Methylotuvimicrobium sp. KM2: one gene and its partner. The protein of the gene in region 1 interacts with the protein of each later gene in a pairwise test. Links are inferred from orthologs where the notes say so. Each region holds a gene or a part of one and is shown on either strand. Other genes may lie near its edges.

Region 1 (12,924 bases):
GCCGAAGGTGTTTGGCCTTATTACGCTTACGGCAAAAATGCGATCTACAATGCCGGTCATCATGGCAATGCTATTTTGAGCAAATATCCTTTCGAAAGTTACGAAAATATCAATGTGTCGCCGTTTCCGTGGGCTAGCCGAAGTTTGCTGCATGGCGTGGTTCGTTTGAATGCGGATATTCAACCATTGCATATCGTTTGTATTCATTTCGGACTAACCGGCAAGGAGCGCCGACTGCAAGTCGCTAAGCTTTGCGAAAGGATTGACGAGCATGTTCCGCACGATGCGCCGTTGATCGTGGCAGGGGATTTTAACGATTGGTTGGGTCAGGCCGAACGCTATTTTTACGAACACTTGGATCTCAAAGAGGTATTCAGAACCACGCATGGCCGCTATGCTCGAACGTTTCCGGCTTGGTTGCCTATCTTGCCGATGGATAGAATCTATTTTCGAGGTTTAGTACCGGTATCTTGCGAGCGTTTGGCTCATGCGCCTTGGCATGTATTATCCGATCATTCGCCGCTGGCGGCCACATTCGAAATATGATGCAAATGCTCGATCCTAATGAAACTTCTAAATGGACTTTGCCGAATCTATTGACCGGTTTTCGTTTTGTTGCCGCGCCTTTTTTATTGTGGCTGGCCTGGAACGAATATGCTGTGGCCTTCATGATTTTATCGGCGGTCGCTTTCTTGACCGATCTTTTGGATGGTTGGACGGCTCGTTTAACCGGACAGGTTTCAGAATTCGGCGCGGTACTCGACAGTTGGGCCGATGTGATTACTTATTTGACGATCGCGTTGAGTTGTTGGTGGTTGTGGCCCGAAATCGTTGCGCGCGAATGGTTTTATGTCGTCTTGATTGTCGCCAGTTGCTTGCTGCCGTCGGCGGCAGGGCTCTTGAAATTCGGTCGGTTTACCAGCTATCACACTTGGGGCGTTAAATTAGCCGCCGCCTCGATGGGGGGAAGTTTATATCTGATGTTTCTGAGCGGGCCCATTTGGCCGTTTCGCGTCGCGGCGGTTATTTGTATTTTAGCGGCTTTCGAAGAGATCGTTATTACCTTGTTATTGAAAAGTCCTAGCTCCGACGTTCGCTCGCTTTGGCATGTGGTTCGGAAGGTGAATGGTGAAAGGTGAAAGGGCGGCTCGAGATGGGCGTTTGGGGGCTATTTCCCAAGTTGTCATTAAAGTATGTAGCCCGTATGCAGCGTAGCGGAATACGGGAATGGCGTGGCTCCGAACTTGCGCTACGCTCTATCCGGACTACGCTGCTTAGATTCGCGGGAAAGGGCTCGGGCTTTAAAACGGAATGTTGTTATCGGTGCTAGTCTTGGCTTTATCGATGGGTTCTGAGAGCGGGATGGAGGAAGGACTCGAGCTTTTGTCGGACGATGCGGGGGTTCTCGCTTTCCTGCACCGCTAAGATTCCCTCAATAATCATTTCTCGGATAAACATTTCTTCTTTATCTTTTTGTTTGAGTTTATTGCCCATCGGACTGAATACCAAGTTGCCTAATAAAGAACCGTAGAGCGTCGTTAAAAACGCTACCGCGATCGAAGGGCCTAATTGCGAAGGATCGGACAAATTGCCCATAACGCCGATTAGACCGACGACGGTTCCTATCATGCCCATGGCCGGCGCCACGCCGGCCATTGTCGACATCATTGCAATACCTGTTTGATGGCGCTGCGAAGTCATTTCATTATCGTTTTCCATGACTCGTCGCACTTCATCCGGCGCGATGCCGTCGACGACCAACATCAACGCATTGCGAATGAAAGGGTCCTTGATCTTAAGCATATCCTCTTCCAATGCCAGCAAGCCCCCTCGGCGAGCTCGGTCGGCTAATTTAACGAATAAATTAATTTGCGCATGCGGATTCGGCTTTTCCATTCTAAAGCTTTGCCAAATATATTTCGGCAACATGGCGAAGGTTTTTAGCGGGTAAGCCATCATTGTCGCACCCAGCGTACCGCCGATGACCAAAATGATCGACGGTCCGTTGATTAAGGAAAAAGGGTTTCCGTGGTCCAGCAATACAGCGACGGCAATCGCGCATAAGGCGACAAATGGACCGAAGATGGTAGCAAAATCCATGTAGACAGGTTGTTTCACAGGGTCTCTATTCTATTTAGTTGTATGGCTAAGATTGCATGGCATGATGCAAATATCTGCAAACTTCTTGGTTCCAGAAAGTTATTATACTCATCGTAGATGAAAATTCGGCCTCGGGGTGCCCGTTAAAGGAAGCCGTGAACCCAGCATCTAAATCCAGCACCTAAATTCCATAGGTCTTTGGCAATGATTCAAAATCATGGCTTATTTAGGTGCTGGATGAATTATCCAAGACAATTAACCACCTGATTAGCAAGTTTCTTCTGTTAAAGCCCAAAGATCAGCATATCCCTGGCAGGACCGGGTTCGCAAGCCATGCGGGTCAAGCTAAAAACGGCCAACCCACATCACGCTCTTTCCCAAGCTGCAGCTTGGGAAAGACACCCCGGAAGCTCCCCCTTCGACATGCTCAGGGCAAGAGCTTCCTGAGACCGACACAAGCTCCGCACATTCTCAATCAACCCCGACTGACTCGCTCGCTCGTTCAATCTTTCTTGACTGTCGGGAAGCTAGAGCTTTCTGAACAGGTTACCCAAGCAGGAGCTTGGGTAACAGCATATTGTAGTTTTTGCGACTACGACTGCCCTCTGCTCGGACACTTGGCTTCGGTAAGATGAAGCATCTTGCTAATCAGGATTAACCATGGCCAATGGGCTATGGAATTTAGGTGCTGGATTTAGGTGCTGGGTAAATACGTCCATGTAGGCTCTATGCCAATTCTATGCTGGTCCCTCACCTAGCGTTAGGTGAGGGACCGCGCACCCCGGTGCCTCCTCAGGCACTGCCGAAATTTGAAGTACGAAAGGTATAGGTAATCTCCTGAAATCCTTCATGAACTTCATGGTTAAACTGCCGAGTTTAGGTTGAGCAGTACCGACACTCGTGCTTAGATTGCATGATTGGAAGAATCCGTTTCAGCATCCTTCGCATCGGCTTACGAGCTCGCATCGGGGGCTTGGCCTTTGATGATATTACTGACGATGTCGATCGGCAGCGGAAATACGATCGTTGACGATTTTTCCCCGGCGATTTCGGTCAACGTCTGCAGATAGCGAAGTTGTATGGCTTGTGGCTGTTGCGCGAGTATTGTTGCGGCCTGCAATAATTTTTCGGAGGCTTGCATTTCGCCTTCCGCATGAATGATTTTCGCTCGGCGGGTGCGTTCTGCTTCGGCTTGCTTGGCGATAGCCCTTACCATGCTTTCGTCGAGATCGACATGCTTTATTTCAACATTCGCGACCTTGATGCCCCAGGCATCGGTTTGCTGGTCGAGAATCGTTTGGATGTCGATATTCAATTTGTCGCGCTCGGCCAGCATTTCGTCCAGTTCATGTTGGCCTAACACGGAGCGGAGCGTCGTTTGCGCCAGTTGGCTGGTGGCTTCGTAAAAATTCTCGACCTGAATAATCGCCTTGTCGGGATCGATGACTCGGAAATAGACTACGGCATTGACCTTGACCGAGACATTGTCGCGGGATATGACATCTTGCGACGGCACGTCCATGACGATGGTGCGGAGGTCGACCCTGACCATTTGTTGAATGATCGGGATCACGATTATGAAGCCGGGTCCTTTGACTTTGTAAAAACGGCCAAGCATGAAAACCACGCCGCGTTCGTATTCACGCAAAATTTTAAATGCGCTGATCAATAACAGCAAGGCGAAACTGCCGAAAATTAAGCCGAAATATTCAAACATCTTTGTGCTCCTGGTTGGGTGTGGAATTAACCTCAAGGATAAGGCCGTTCCGACCGGTTACGCGAACCCGCTGGTTTTTTTTGAGTGCTTCTCGGCTGTGGGCTTGCCAAATTTCGCTGTGGATACGGACGGGGCCTAGGTCGGTGAAATCGGCAAGTGCAATACCGGTTTCGCCAAGCAATTCTTCCCGACCGGTTACGATGGGCTTTTGTCTTGATTTTAACAACATGCCTAAGGCGAAAATCAAGAATGCCGCGCTGGTAAGCGCGAAAGCGCCGACTAGGGCAATGTCGATGCCGAATCCGGGGGCATCGGTATCCATCAGAATGACGGAACCAATCACAAACGCGGTCAAGCCGCCGAAACCGAGTATGCCGATACTAGGTACGAAGGCTTCGGCGATCATTAGTGAAATCCCTAAAAGAATCAATGCGAATCCGGCATAGTTAATCGGTAAGACTTGAAATGCGAAAAGCGCCAACAATAAGCAAATGCCGCCGATGGTGCCCGGGACGATGGCTCCGGGATTGGAAAATTCGAATATCAGGCCGTAAATTCCGGCAATAAGTAAGATATAAGCGATATTCGGATTAGTAATGACTGCCAATAATTCGCTTCGCCAGTCAGGCTCTAGGGCTTGAAACGCTGCATTTTCTGTAGATAAAACGATATCGCGCCCGAGTACGTTAATTTTTCGTTGATCGAGTTGTTTTAATAATTCGTATCTATCGTTAGCCAGGACATCGACAACATTGAGTTTTAGGGCTTTTTCGGCCGAAAGACTTGCCGCATCTCGAACAGCTTGCTCTCCCCAATCGGCGTTTCTGCCGCGCATTTCGGCCAGGCTTCTGATATAAGCAACTGCATCGTTGATGGCTTTTTGCGCCATTGCGTTTTTAGGCGATTTGCTTGAAGAAGTCTGGTCGGCGGATTGATCTTTGCCGGACTGTTCGCCCGGCGCTTCGGTTGGACCGATTAATTGTACCGGTGTAGCGGCGCCAAGGTTGGTTCCCGGCGTCATTGCGGCGATATGGCTTGCGTAAAGGATATAAGTTCCGGCGCTGGCGGCTCGTGCCCCGCCCGGTGTGACATAAGTGATCACTGGAATCGGGGAGGCAATGATTTTTTTAATGATTTGCCGCATGGATGTGTCAAGACCGCCCGGCGTGTCGAGCGTGATCAAGATCGCTTTAGCCCCGGATTCGGAAGCCTTGTCCATGCTGCGCTCGATATAGTCCGAAGTTGCAGGACCAATAGCATCTTGAATGGTTAATTGAACAATCGTTGTTGCGGGAATGGCGGCTTGATTGTTTTCAGCCGAGACGGAATTGATAAACATAGCCATGACAAGAAGTAGCGGCAGGACTGTGCGGCGTTCGATGTGTCTTTTCATGAATGGCTACCTGACTGTTCCAAGCAGATGCGACTGTTTCGAGTCTACGCCATGAATGGCTTGTCGGCAATAGTTGTTATTTATTCGGCCGGTGCTTGCTAGGAAAGGAGTCGTGTTTGTCGCTCCTGAATACAGGCGGGGGATGTTGGGATGAGTTTTATATCCATCATTTCTGGTTCCCACGGTCCTCCGTGGGAATCCGTACCTTGGCTGTCGAAACCAGATTGGTATGCGTTCCCACGCTGGAGCGATGGGAACGAGGAAAAATCTCCCCCAGCCACTCTTTTTCAAAGAGGGGAATAAAACTCCGAGGACCTTAACTTAATGGCATTGACGGTCCTCCGTGGGAACGAGACAAGGCCTTCCATTAATCCAAGCCAAGTTGGTTTTCAGCTAGCTCCTCTCTTTAATTTCTATGTTAGGAGAAGTAAATGCTCGCTCCACCGAAGGCGGATTTTATTTCGCTTTTAACCGAGTCAATGCTTCGGTAACATGAGGTTCGATGGCTTTATACATGATCTGATGCATTTTGGGATTGCCGGCAATGACGTTGCCGGTTTCCATGTAATTATCTTGAAAGGCAAAATCGGTGGCGACGCCGCCGGCTTCCTTGATCAGCAGGATGCCGGCAGCCATATCCCAAGGATGTAATCCGATTTCCCAAAAACCGTCGAGTCTGCCGATTGCGACATAGGCTAGATCGAGTGCTGCCGCTCCGGCCCGGCGTATACCAGCGGAATCGGCATGTATAGTGCGGAACATGCCAAGATAGGCGTCTAGGTGTTGCTGACTCTTAAACGGAAAACCGGTTCCGATCAGTGCGCCTTTGAGTCCGGCTTGATGAGTCACGCGGATGCGCCGGTTATTCATCATCGCGCCGCCGCCGCGTTCGGCGGTAAACAATTCATCGCGTAACGGGTCGTAAACCACGCCGAGTTCCAGTTTGCCTTTGACTTGCAGAGCTATCGATACGGCATAGACGGGAAAGCCGTGTAGGAAATTGGTCGTGCCGTCCAGCGGGTCGATAATCCAAACGAAATCGTTGCCTTTGTGTTCGCCGCTTTCTTCAGCCAAAATCGCATGATCGGGAAAGGCGGTTTTAATGATTTTGATGATTTCCTGTTCGGCCATGCGGTCGACCTCGGTCGCGAAATCGTTGATGCCTTTCCTGTTGATTTGAAGTTTTCCGACATTGTCGGCCGAGCGTGAAATAATCTCGCCGGCGTTCCTGGCGGCGCGCACGGCAATATTGAGCATGGGATGCATGATATTAGATACGAAGCTAAATTAGAAAATATCAATAGCATATCAAATCTTTTGTTAAAATTTTCCGTTTTTTCAAATGGCGGGGCTACGCTTTGTTGTCGAATATTAAAATCGTATTGGTCGAAACCTCTCATCCCGGCAATATTGGAGCGGTTGCCCGGGCCATGAAGAACATGAACCTTAAAGATTTGGTTTTGGTTGCGCCGAAGCAATTTCCCTGCGCGGATGCCACTGCCAGAGCTTCCGGAGCGGATGATATTTTGAGTTCCGCTTTGGTTTGCGACAGCTTGCAAGAGGCTGTCGCCGATTGTTCCATTGTGGTGGGAACCAGTGCTCGTTGCAGAACGATTAGTTGGCCGGAGTTGACGCCTAGAGAATGTGCGGATCTCTTGAAAACCGAAGCGGTCGACCATAAGGCTGCGATCGTATTCGGTAGAGAACACTCCGGGTTGAAAAATCATGAATTGGACCTGTGTCGTTATTTATTGCGAATCCCGTGCAACAAGGATTTCAGTTCATTAAATCTTGCCGCCGCCGTGCAAGTGGTTAGTTATGAGTTATTCGTAGCCTCAGGTCAGGACTATGAAGTCACTGCCGGTGATAAAGGCAAAGGCTTGTTGGCGACAGCCGCTCAGATGGAGACGTTTTATGAACACATGATCGAAACGCTATCCGATATCGGTTTCATGCATCCCGATAAATCGAAGTCGGTGATGCGACGTTTGCGTAGAATTTATAATCGGGCTCGTCTAGAGAGTAAAGAGGTGGATCTATTACGCGGAATTTTACGAATGTCGCAAGGCAATAAAAAGAAGGGTTAATTATGTGGCGAGAAATCAAAGAGAATATCGATTGCGTGTTCGAACGGGATCCGGCAGCACAAACGGTGTTTGAAGTGATTACCGCTTATCCCGGTTTTCATGCATTGTTGATTCATAGAGTCGCGCATTTCTGTTGGCAAGCCGGTTTTCGATGGTTTGGACGCTTTATATCGCATATCGGCCGTTGGTTGACTGGGATCGAAATTCATCCGGGCGCGACGATCGGCAGACGTTTTTTTATCGATCATGGCATGGGGGTCGTAATCGGCGAAACTGCAGTGATCGGCGACGACTGTACGCTTTACCATGGCGTTACGCTAGGCGGGACCTCATGGAACAAAGGTAAGCGACATCCGACCTTGCTTGACGGAGTTGTCGTGGGGGCCGGTGCGAAAGTACTAGGGCCGATCGAAATCGGCGAGGGTGCGCGCATCGGTTCGAATTCAGTCGTGTTGAAATCGGTTCCGGCGGGCGCGACTGTGGTTGGGATACCCGGGCATGTGATCGATCCTAAAACCAAAAAATCCGATTCCGAGCGAAAAAAAATCGCCGCAAAAATGGGGTTCGATGCATACGGTACCAGTGACGACATGACGGATCCGGTCGCCAAGGCGATCAACCATATGTTGGATCATATGCAAGCCGTGGACGAGCAGCTTGAAATGATGAAAAAAGCACTAAAAGACGCCGGTATCGCCTGTCCGGATCAGTCCATTCCGGAAGAGGATTATAAGGGCGATAAGTTGGATGAGATTTGAAAGAGGGGAAAGGGGCAAGGTGTAAGGAGCAAGAGAAAAGATGAAAGAGGAAAGATGAAAGATGAAAGATGAAAGATGAAAGATGAAAGAGGATAGAGGAAAGGTGAAAGAGGAAAGATGAACATCTGCTGTTTTTCTTGCTCTTGGGGGACGTTATACCTTTGGCGCTTCAATTTTCGGTAGTGCCCAAGGAGGCGTAGGGGCGAATGTCTGACAAATGCTTTGCCAGTATCTGACATATGACGGGTACCTCGGTGCCGAATTGTGATTTACGATCGGTATAATTCAAATGAGCTTTTTCAAAGTTGACTAATTTGCTTGGTTAAGTATAGTAATGCGCATTGATTTGCTATTTGAGGATTAGGTTGTGCGATTAACCACAAAAGGCCGCTATGCAGTAACAGCCATGCTTGATCTGGCTTATCACAGTCAGCAAGACCCGGTCACTTTAACCGATATTGCGACTCGCCAGACTATTTCGTTGTCTTATTTGGAACAATTGTTCGCTCGTTTACGAAGAGCCGGCATGGTAACCGGTGTGCGCGGACCCGGCGGGGGATATCGTTTGAGCCGTGCGGCGAGTGAGATCAATATTGCCGAAATCATCGAGGCCGTCGATGAGCCGCTAGACACTACCAAATGTGCCGGCGAAGGCAATTGCCAAAACAACAAAGCGTGTTTAACTCATGATTTATGGATGGGGCTTAGCGATCAGATTCGGGGATACCTAAAAGGTATTAGCCTCGGCGATTTATTGACGAGACATCATGTTCAGGAAGTTGCCAAGCGGCAAGAACAAGATACAAAAGTAGTCGAAATTCATCGGCAACAAAGAGTCGGCGCCTAAGTTTTCGAAAGCATGGTCTATCTCGATCATAATGCGACGACGCCGCTCGATGAGCGCGTTTTAGAGGCGATGCTACCGTTTTTGAAATCCTTTTACGGCAATCCGTCGGCTCTGTATCGGATCGGTCGATTATCGCGTAGCGCGATTGAAACAGCTAGGGAGCAAGTAGCCGCGCTCGTCGGAGTCTCTCCCGGTCAGGTACTTTTTACCAGCGGAGGCACCGAATCGAATAATTTGGCATTAAACTCGATCGAAAGTCATTCGCGATTATTGATTTCCAGTATTGAACATCCATCCATTACGGAGCCAGTCGAACGCTTGCGAAATCGTAGTTGCTCGGTTGATGTTCTGGCAGTGGATAAAAACGGTATCTTCGAACGCGAATCTTTCGAGCGATGCTGTACGAACCGGCCTAATTTTGCCTCTTTGATATTGGCTAATAATGAAACCGGCGTGATACAGTCTATCGCCGAGTGGGCCGGCGTGTTGCGCGAACAGGGAACAATAGTTCATACCGATGCGGTGCAGGCGGTCGGAAAAATTCCGGTGGCGTTCGATTCGCTCAATGTTCAGTTGATGTCGATATCCGGTCACAAAATTTACGGCCCCAAAGGCAGTGGCGCGTTAATCATCGAAAAAGGCATGGTACCGGAACCTTTGCAACTCGGCGGCGGTCAAGAGCAAGGTTACCGAGCAGGTACCGAAAATGTCGCGGCAATCGTCGGTTTCGGTAAGGCGGCAGAATTGGCCCTGTCTGAAATGACGCAATGGCGAAACCAAATGCTTGATTTAAGGCAGTCGTTGGAGCAGGGGTTGGCGGAATTGAACGCTACTATTTTTAGTCAAGCGGTAGAGCGATTACCCAATACCGTGCAATTCGGGATTGACGGCGTCGATGGTGAGATGTTGCTGATGCAACTCGATAAAAAAGGCTTTGCGGTATCGAGCGGTTCGGCTTGCGCTAGTGGCGGCGGCATGCCGAGTCCGGTGTTGACGGCGATGGGTGTTTCCCGGGATTTAGCCAAAAGCGCTTTGCGCGTCAGTTTGGGTAAAGCCAATACCGAAGCGGATATTGCCGATTTTGTGAAATGTTTAAAAACTATTTTGAATCGAACCTAATGTTCATGAAGGCTCGGCCATCGCCCCGGCAAATGAAAGATCTCTGGTGGCGGAGGGTGCGGTCACTCGCCCGACAGGACGCCGTGAACCCAGCACCTAAATCCTATGTAATTATTCACACCCCCTATCGTTCCCACGCTCCGGCGTGGGAATGAAGACCGAGACGCTCTAGCGTCTCGTACCGCTGGAGCGGTACTCAGGCGTTCCCACGCAGAGCGTGGGAACGATAATTTTCGGGGGACTGAATAGTTACAATTCCATAGGTCTTTGGCAATGATTCAAAATCATGGCTTTTTAGGTGCTGGGTGAATACGTCCATGTAGGCCCGACGGCGGCTCCCTGCCGGCGACGCCTGTCGATCGAGCAACCGCGCCCTCTCTGGAACCGGCATTGCCAGAACTGAGTTTTGTATATCGAAAAATTAGATAATGGGTCTAAATCTACGAACTTTCACAGTAACGTTAAGAGGTGTTGAATGGCGATTTCTTTAACCGAGAGCGCGGCAAAACAAATTAAAAAACAATTGGACAAACGCGGCAGCGGTGTTGGCTTGAAATTAGGCGTCAAAAAATCCGGTTGTTCCGGTTTCGCCTATACGATCGATTATGCCGATGAAGTTCATGAAGGCGATCGGGTGTTCGAGCAATACGGGGTCAAGGTCATTACGACGCAAGACGATCTGGCCGTGATCGATGGAATCGAGTTGGATTATCGCCGCGAAGGCATCAATGAAGCATTCAAATTCAATAATCCGAATGTCACCGGCATGTGCGGTTGCGGCGAAAGTTTCTCGGTGTGATGTGAATACCCTTTAGAAAATGGTTGCGCGTCAATTCCTAATCAATCCGGTTTGTGCATAATCTTCCTAATCAGTCTCACCTGAATTCTTTTCGTCAATTAGCTTCTCCCGCTATCGCCATTATAGGCGGCGGGCCTGCCGGGCTTATGGCTGCTGAAGCGTTAAGTCAAAGCGGTGTTCGAGTCGATGTTTACGATGCGATGCCGTCGGTCGGGCGTAAGTTTTTGATGGCCGGCAAGGGCGGTATGAATATTACGCATTCCGAAGCCTACGATATTTTTTTATCGCGCTTCGGTAAGCGTGGCGGCGTCATCAAGCCGATGCTCGATGCGTTCGGTCCCGATCAACTTAGAAAATGGTTGCGCGATCTCGGTGTCGAAACTTTTATCGGCAGCTCCGGGCGCGTGTTTCCAACCGACATGAAAGCAGCGCCCTTACTGCGTGCTTGGTTGCATCGTTTGCGTGAAACAAGCGTGAATTTTCACATGCGTCACCGTTGGCAAGGTTGGTCCGAAACAGGCGAGTTGAAATTTCTAACGCCACAAGGCGAAAAATCGATTCGTGCCGATGCTACGGTTTTGGCATTGGGCGGTGGTAGTTGGTCGAAACTGGGGTCGGATGGTGTTTGGGTTGATTGTTTGGTTAATCGTAATATTCCTGTAGCGCCTCTTAGGCCATCGAATTGCGGTTTTGAAACGGCCTGGAGCGATCGATTTCGCGAGGCTTTTGCCGGGCAAGCGGTCAAATCTGTAGCGATAAGCGTTACTGCAGGCGGTATCTCGCATCCTTTAAGTGGAGAGTTTACTATTACGCAATACGGTGTCGAAGGTAGCTTGATATATGCTTTTTCGGCGCAATTGCGCGAGCAAATCGATGCAACCGGTGCGGCGATGATGCTGTTGGACTTACTACCCGAAACCGATTTACAGGCCTTGATCAAGAAATTATCCCGACCGCGAGGCAAAAATTCTCTGGCCAATTTCTTAAGAAAATCCGCCGGCATAAAAGGTGTTAAAGCCGCATTGCTGCGCGAATTAGCCGATTCGGACGATTATCGCGATATGAATCGATTGGCTTCAAAAATCAAAGCATTACCGCTTCGGTTAACGGCAACCCGGCCGCTCGACGAAGCGATCAGTAGCGCAGGTGGCGTGATGTTCGAAGCGCTCGACGACTGTTTGATGCTGAAAGATATGCCAGGCGTATTTTGTGCCGGCGAAATGCTCGATTGGGAAGCGCCGACCGGCGGCTATTTATTGACGGCTTGTTTTGCGAGCGGATTTGCGGCTGGACACGGTGTTTTGGAATGGTTGGGGAAGTTGGATAGCGGTGAGCGGTGAGCAGGGAAAGAGGAAAGAGGAAAGAGGAAAGAGGAAAGAGGAAAGAGGAAAGAGGAAAGAGGAAAGAGGAAATTAGGGCTTGACAAATGGGTTAAATTCCGCATTATTTCGCCGCTCACCGCTAAACCGGCAACCCCAATATTGCCGTTGCGATCGAGAAATAAATCAATACGCCGGCCGAATCGGCTATGGTTGTGACCAGTGGAGCGCTGGCTGTGGCAGGGTCCCAGCCTAAGCGATTCAGAATAAACGGTAGACACATACCGACAAGGCTGCCTACGATTACAATTGACACCATGCTTAACCCGACGACCAGCGCAATTTCATCGCCCCCACGGAAATGACCGACCATAGAAATAGCCATTGCCATCGTTAAGCCCAATCCCGAAGCAATGATCAATTCCCGGGCCAATAGCCGTCCCCAGTCCTTAATGCCGACATCGCCGGTCGCCAAGCCGCGAATCACTAAGGTCGCCGCTTGGGATCCTGCATTACCGCCGCTGCCTACCAGAACCGGCAGGAAAAACACCAGAACGACGTATGCTGCGATCGTGTCTTCGAAAAAAGCGATTCCCGCTCCGGAGAATAGGTTGCCGAATACCAGTAAAATGAGCCAAACGATGCGTTTGCGATAGAGTGTGAGTAGACGAGCGTTTCGAAAATTGCCTTCCAGATTACCGATTGTCGCGCTTTTATGCATGTCTTCGGTGGCTTCGGCTTCGGCGACATCCATCGCATCGTCATAAGTAATGATGCCGACCAAA
Region 2 (2,848 bases), 120 kb from region 1 along the record:
TGTGTCGGCTGTGTGCCGATAAATCCCGCGATTCATCGATGGTTTGCGTTGTTGAAAGTCCGGCCGATGTTTGGGCGGTCGAGCAAGCAGCAACTTTTAAGGGCGTTTATTTTGTGTTGCATGGACACCTATCTCCGCTCGATGGCATCGGTCCCGAAGAAATTGGATTGAATTTACTGGAGAATAGATTGGCGGCAGGCGATGTCGGCGAAATTATTTTAGCGACCAATTCGACCGTCGAAGGCGAGGCGACCGCACATCTGATTGCCGAGACGGCGAAGAAATATCAAGTCAAAGCCACGCGTATTGCACATGGCGTGCCGATGGGCGGCGAATTGGAGTATATCGACAGCGGCACGTTATCGCACGCGTTTAACGGACGCCGTCAAGTTTGAGGAGCTTACGATGACAGATTGTTTGTTTTGCAAAATGGTGAGCGGCGAGATCAAGCCGGATACGGTTTATGAAGACGATAAAGTCTTGGCGTTCAGGGATATTCATCCGCAAGCGCCGGTTCATATCTTGATCATTCCGAAAATTCATATTGCCACGTTGAACGAGCTTAACGATGCCGGCTTGGCCGGTCATCTATTACTGACCGCAACGAAGTTGGCGGCTCAGGAAGGCTTGTCCGAGGACGGGTACCGGACCGTCATTAACTGCAACGAGCATGGCGGCCAAGCGGTCTATCATCTTCATCTGCATTTGCTCGGCGGACGTTCGATGCGCTGGCCGCCGGGGTGATGGGTTCGCAATAAACTCTTCGCATAATGCCAAGTCGTCAGAATTCGATCGGCAAGAAAAAACTTGCCAGGTTAGGACCAATAATGAAATCATCAGGCCCTCGTCAAGTTAATAAAAACAGGAGGGGGTATGAATATTTTCGATGACAATTCATTATCGATAGGCCGTACGCCATTAGTGAAACTAAACCGTATCGCCGGCAACAAGGCTACGGTATTGGCCAAGATAGAAGGCCGGAACCCGGCTTATTCGGTCAAATGCAGAATCGGCGCGGCGATGATTTGGGATGCCGAACAACGTGGCATCTTGAAACCCGGCATCGAAATCGTCGAGCCGACCAGCGGCAATACCGGTATTGCCCTGGCTTATGTCGCCGCAGCGCGCGGTTATTCATTGACGTTGACAATGCCTGATACGATGAGTATCGAACGGCGTAAAGTCTTGGCCGCGTTCGGCGCCCAATTATTTTTGACGCCGGGCGCCGAAGGCATGAAGGGCGCGATTCAGCGCGCCGAAGAAATCGTGCAAAGCGATCCGGATCGTTATTTTATGCCGCAGCAATTTAAAAATCCGGCCAATCCCGCGATTCATGAAAAAACCACCGGCCCTGAAATTTGGAACGATACCGACGGCAGTGTCGATGTTTTGGTTAGCGGGGTCGGTACCGGTGGAACGATCACCGGTGTGTCGCGCTATATCAAACAGACCCAAGGCAAAAATATCTTGTCCGTCGCGGTCGAGCCGAAGGAAAGTCCGGTGATTTCGCAAAAATTAGCGGGTCAAGAGCTGCAACCGGGGCCGCACAAAATTCAAGGTATCGGCGCCGGCTTCATCCCGGATACGCTCGATTTGTCAGTCGTCGATCGGGTCGAACAGGTCGAAAGCATGGAGGCGGTTGAGATGGCTAGGCGATTAGCGCAAGAAGAAGGCATTCTTTGCGGAATATCCTGTGGCGCGGCTATGGTCGCGGCGATTCGGGTAGCCGAACAAGACGAATTTGCGGGTAAAACCATCGTCGTGATCCTGCCCGATTCCGGCGAACGCTATTTGAGTTCGGTGTTGTTCGACTCCCTTCATTAAATCAGGCTGAAACCCGTCTATCGATGCCGGTCGGTGCGTTGATCGATATTCACAGGCATGGCAAAGGCGAGGGCAAGGTTATTGTCAATTTCGATACTTCGGAATGGGCCGGCCCAGGCCATTGGACCGGCTATTATTCGTTAGGAATTCATCCGTGGTTTATCGAAAGGCAAGACTGTAAGGCGGCCCTGCGAACTCTAGAGTCCGCATTGGCCGATGCGAAATTATTGGCGCTCGGCGAATGCGGTCTCGATCGATTGACCGGCGCGCCTTTTTCCGAGCAAGAATCAATCTTCATCGCGCAGCTTGAGCTCGCCGAGCAATCCGGGAAACCGGTCGTGATTCATTGCGTGCGCGCCTTCAACGAATTACTCCGTATCAAATCGAAACGAAAATCCTCGGCGCCTTGGATCGTGCATGGCTTTAATAATAAGCCTTCAATCGCGGCGCGCCTGGTCGATCGGGGGTGTTATCTATCGTTCGGAAAGGCTTTGTTGCATCCTAACAGTAATGCCGCTAAGGTATTGCCCGCCGTGCCCGAAGACCGGATTTTTCTGGAAACCGACGATTCCGGTTTGGGCATCAATAGCATATACCGGGCTGCGGCGGCTATTTTGCAAATCGATTTGCCCGAACTTCAACAACGCCTCGAAAACAACTTTAACCGAGTTTTTTTACATGACTGATTTGAGCTGGCTGTCCCGTACCGAATTATTGATCGGGCCGGCCAAACTGGAGAGTTTGCAGAAGTCCCATGTTTTAGTGGTCGGCATGGGCGGAGTCGGCTCGTTCGCGGCCGAATTCATATGCCGCGCCGGTGTCGGCGAAATGACCATCGTGGACGGCGATGTGGTCGAGGCGAGCAACCGTAATCGTCAATTGCCGGCCTTGGCGACGACGCTCGGACAATCGAAAGCCGATCTCATGGGCGAGCGCTTGCTTGCGATCAATCCCGAGTTGAAATTGCACGTTAGGCACGAGTTCATCACGCCCGATACCGCGCCCGAGATATTGGACACGCCAT

The links.
Region 2: the proteins of cysE (region 1) and cysK interact in binary tests that used the Escherichia coli proteins (3 or more experiments, as listed by UniProt). The link is inferred for Methylotuvimicrobium sp. KM2 from one-to-one orthologs.

What each region holds. Positions count from the first base shown.
Region 1 is NZ_CP150634.1:1,661,624-1,674,547, forward strand. The notes cover bases 6,206-9,177. They hold cysE (serine O-acetyltransferase), read left to right. Parts: upstream 6,206-7,299; coding sequence 7,300-8,055; downstream 8,056-9,177. Other genes in these bases: suhB (inositol-1-monophosphatase), read right to left, coding at 6,206-6,476; WJM45_RS07105 (RNA methyltransferase), read left to right, coding at 6,569-7,297; WJM45_RS07115 (Rrf2 family transcriptional regulator), read left to right, coding at 8,423-8,902; WJM45_RS07120 (cysteine desulfurase family protein), read left to right, coding at 8,915-9,177. In the rest of the region: WJM45_RS07075 (endonuclease/exonuclease/phosphatase family protein), read left to right, coding at 1-546; WJM45_RS07080 (CDP-alcohol phosphatidyltransferase family protein), read left to right, coding at 543-1,139; WJM45_RS07085 (motility protein A), read right to left, coding at 1,339-2,118; WJM45_RS07090 (slipin family protein), read right to left, coding at 3,053-3,817; WJM45_RS07095 (nodulation protein NfeD), read right to left, coding at 3,810-5,210; more of suhB, read right to left, coding at 5,667-6,205; more of WJM45_RS07120, read left to right, coding at 9,178-10,021; WJM45_RS07125 (iron-sulfur cluster assembly accessory protein), read left to right, coding at 10,497-10,820; WJM45_RS07130 (TIGR03862 family flavoprotein), read left to right, coding at 10,934-12,160; mgtE (magnesium transporter), read right to left, coding at 12,282-12,924.
Region 2 is NZ_CP150634.1:1,792,768-1,795,615, forward strand. It holds cysK (cysteine synthase A), read left to right. Parts: upstream 1-873; coding sequence 874-1,824; downstream 1,825-2,848. Other genes in the region: recR (recombination mediator RecR), read left to right, coding at 1-395; WJM45_RS07650 (histidine triad nucleotide-binding protein), read left to right, coding at 406-744; WJM45_RS07660 (TatD family hydrolase), read left to right, coding at 1,848-2,510; WJM45_RS07665 (tRNA threonylcarbamoyladenosine dehydratase), read left to right, coding at 2,503-2,848.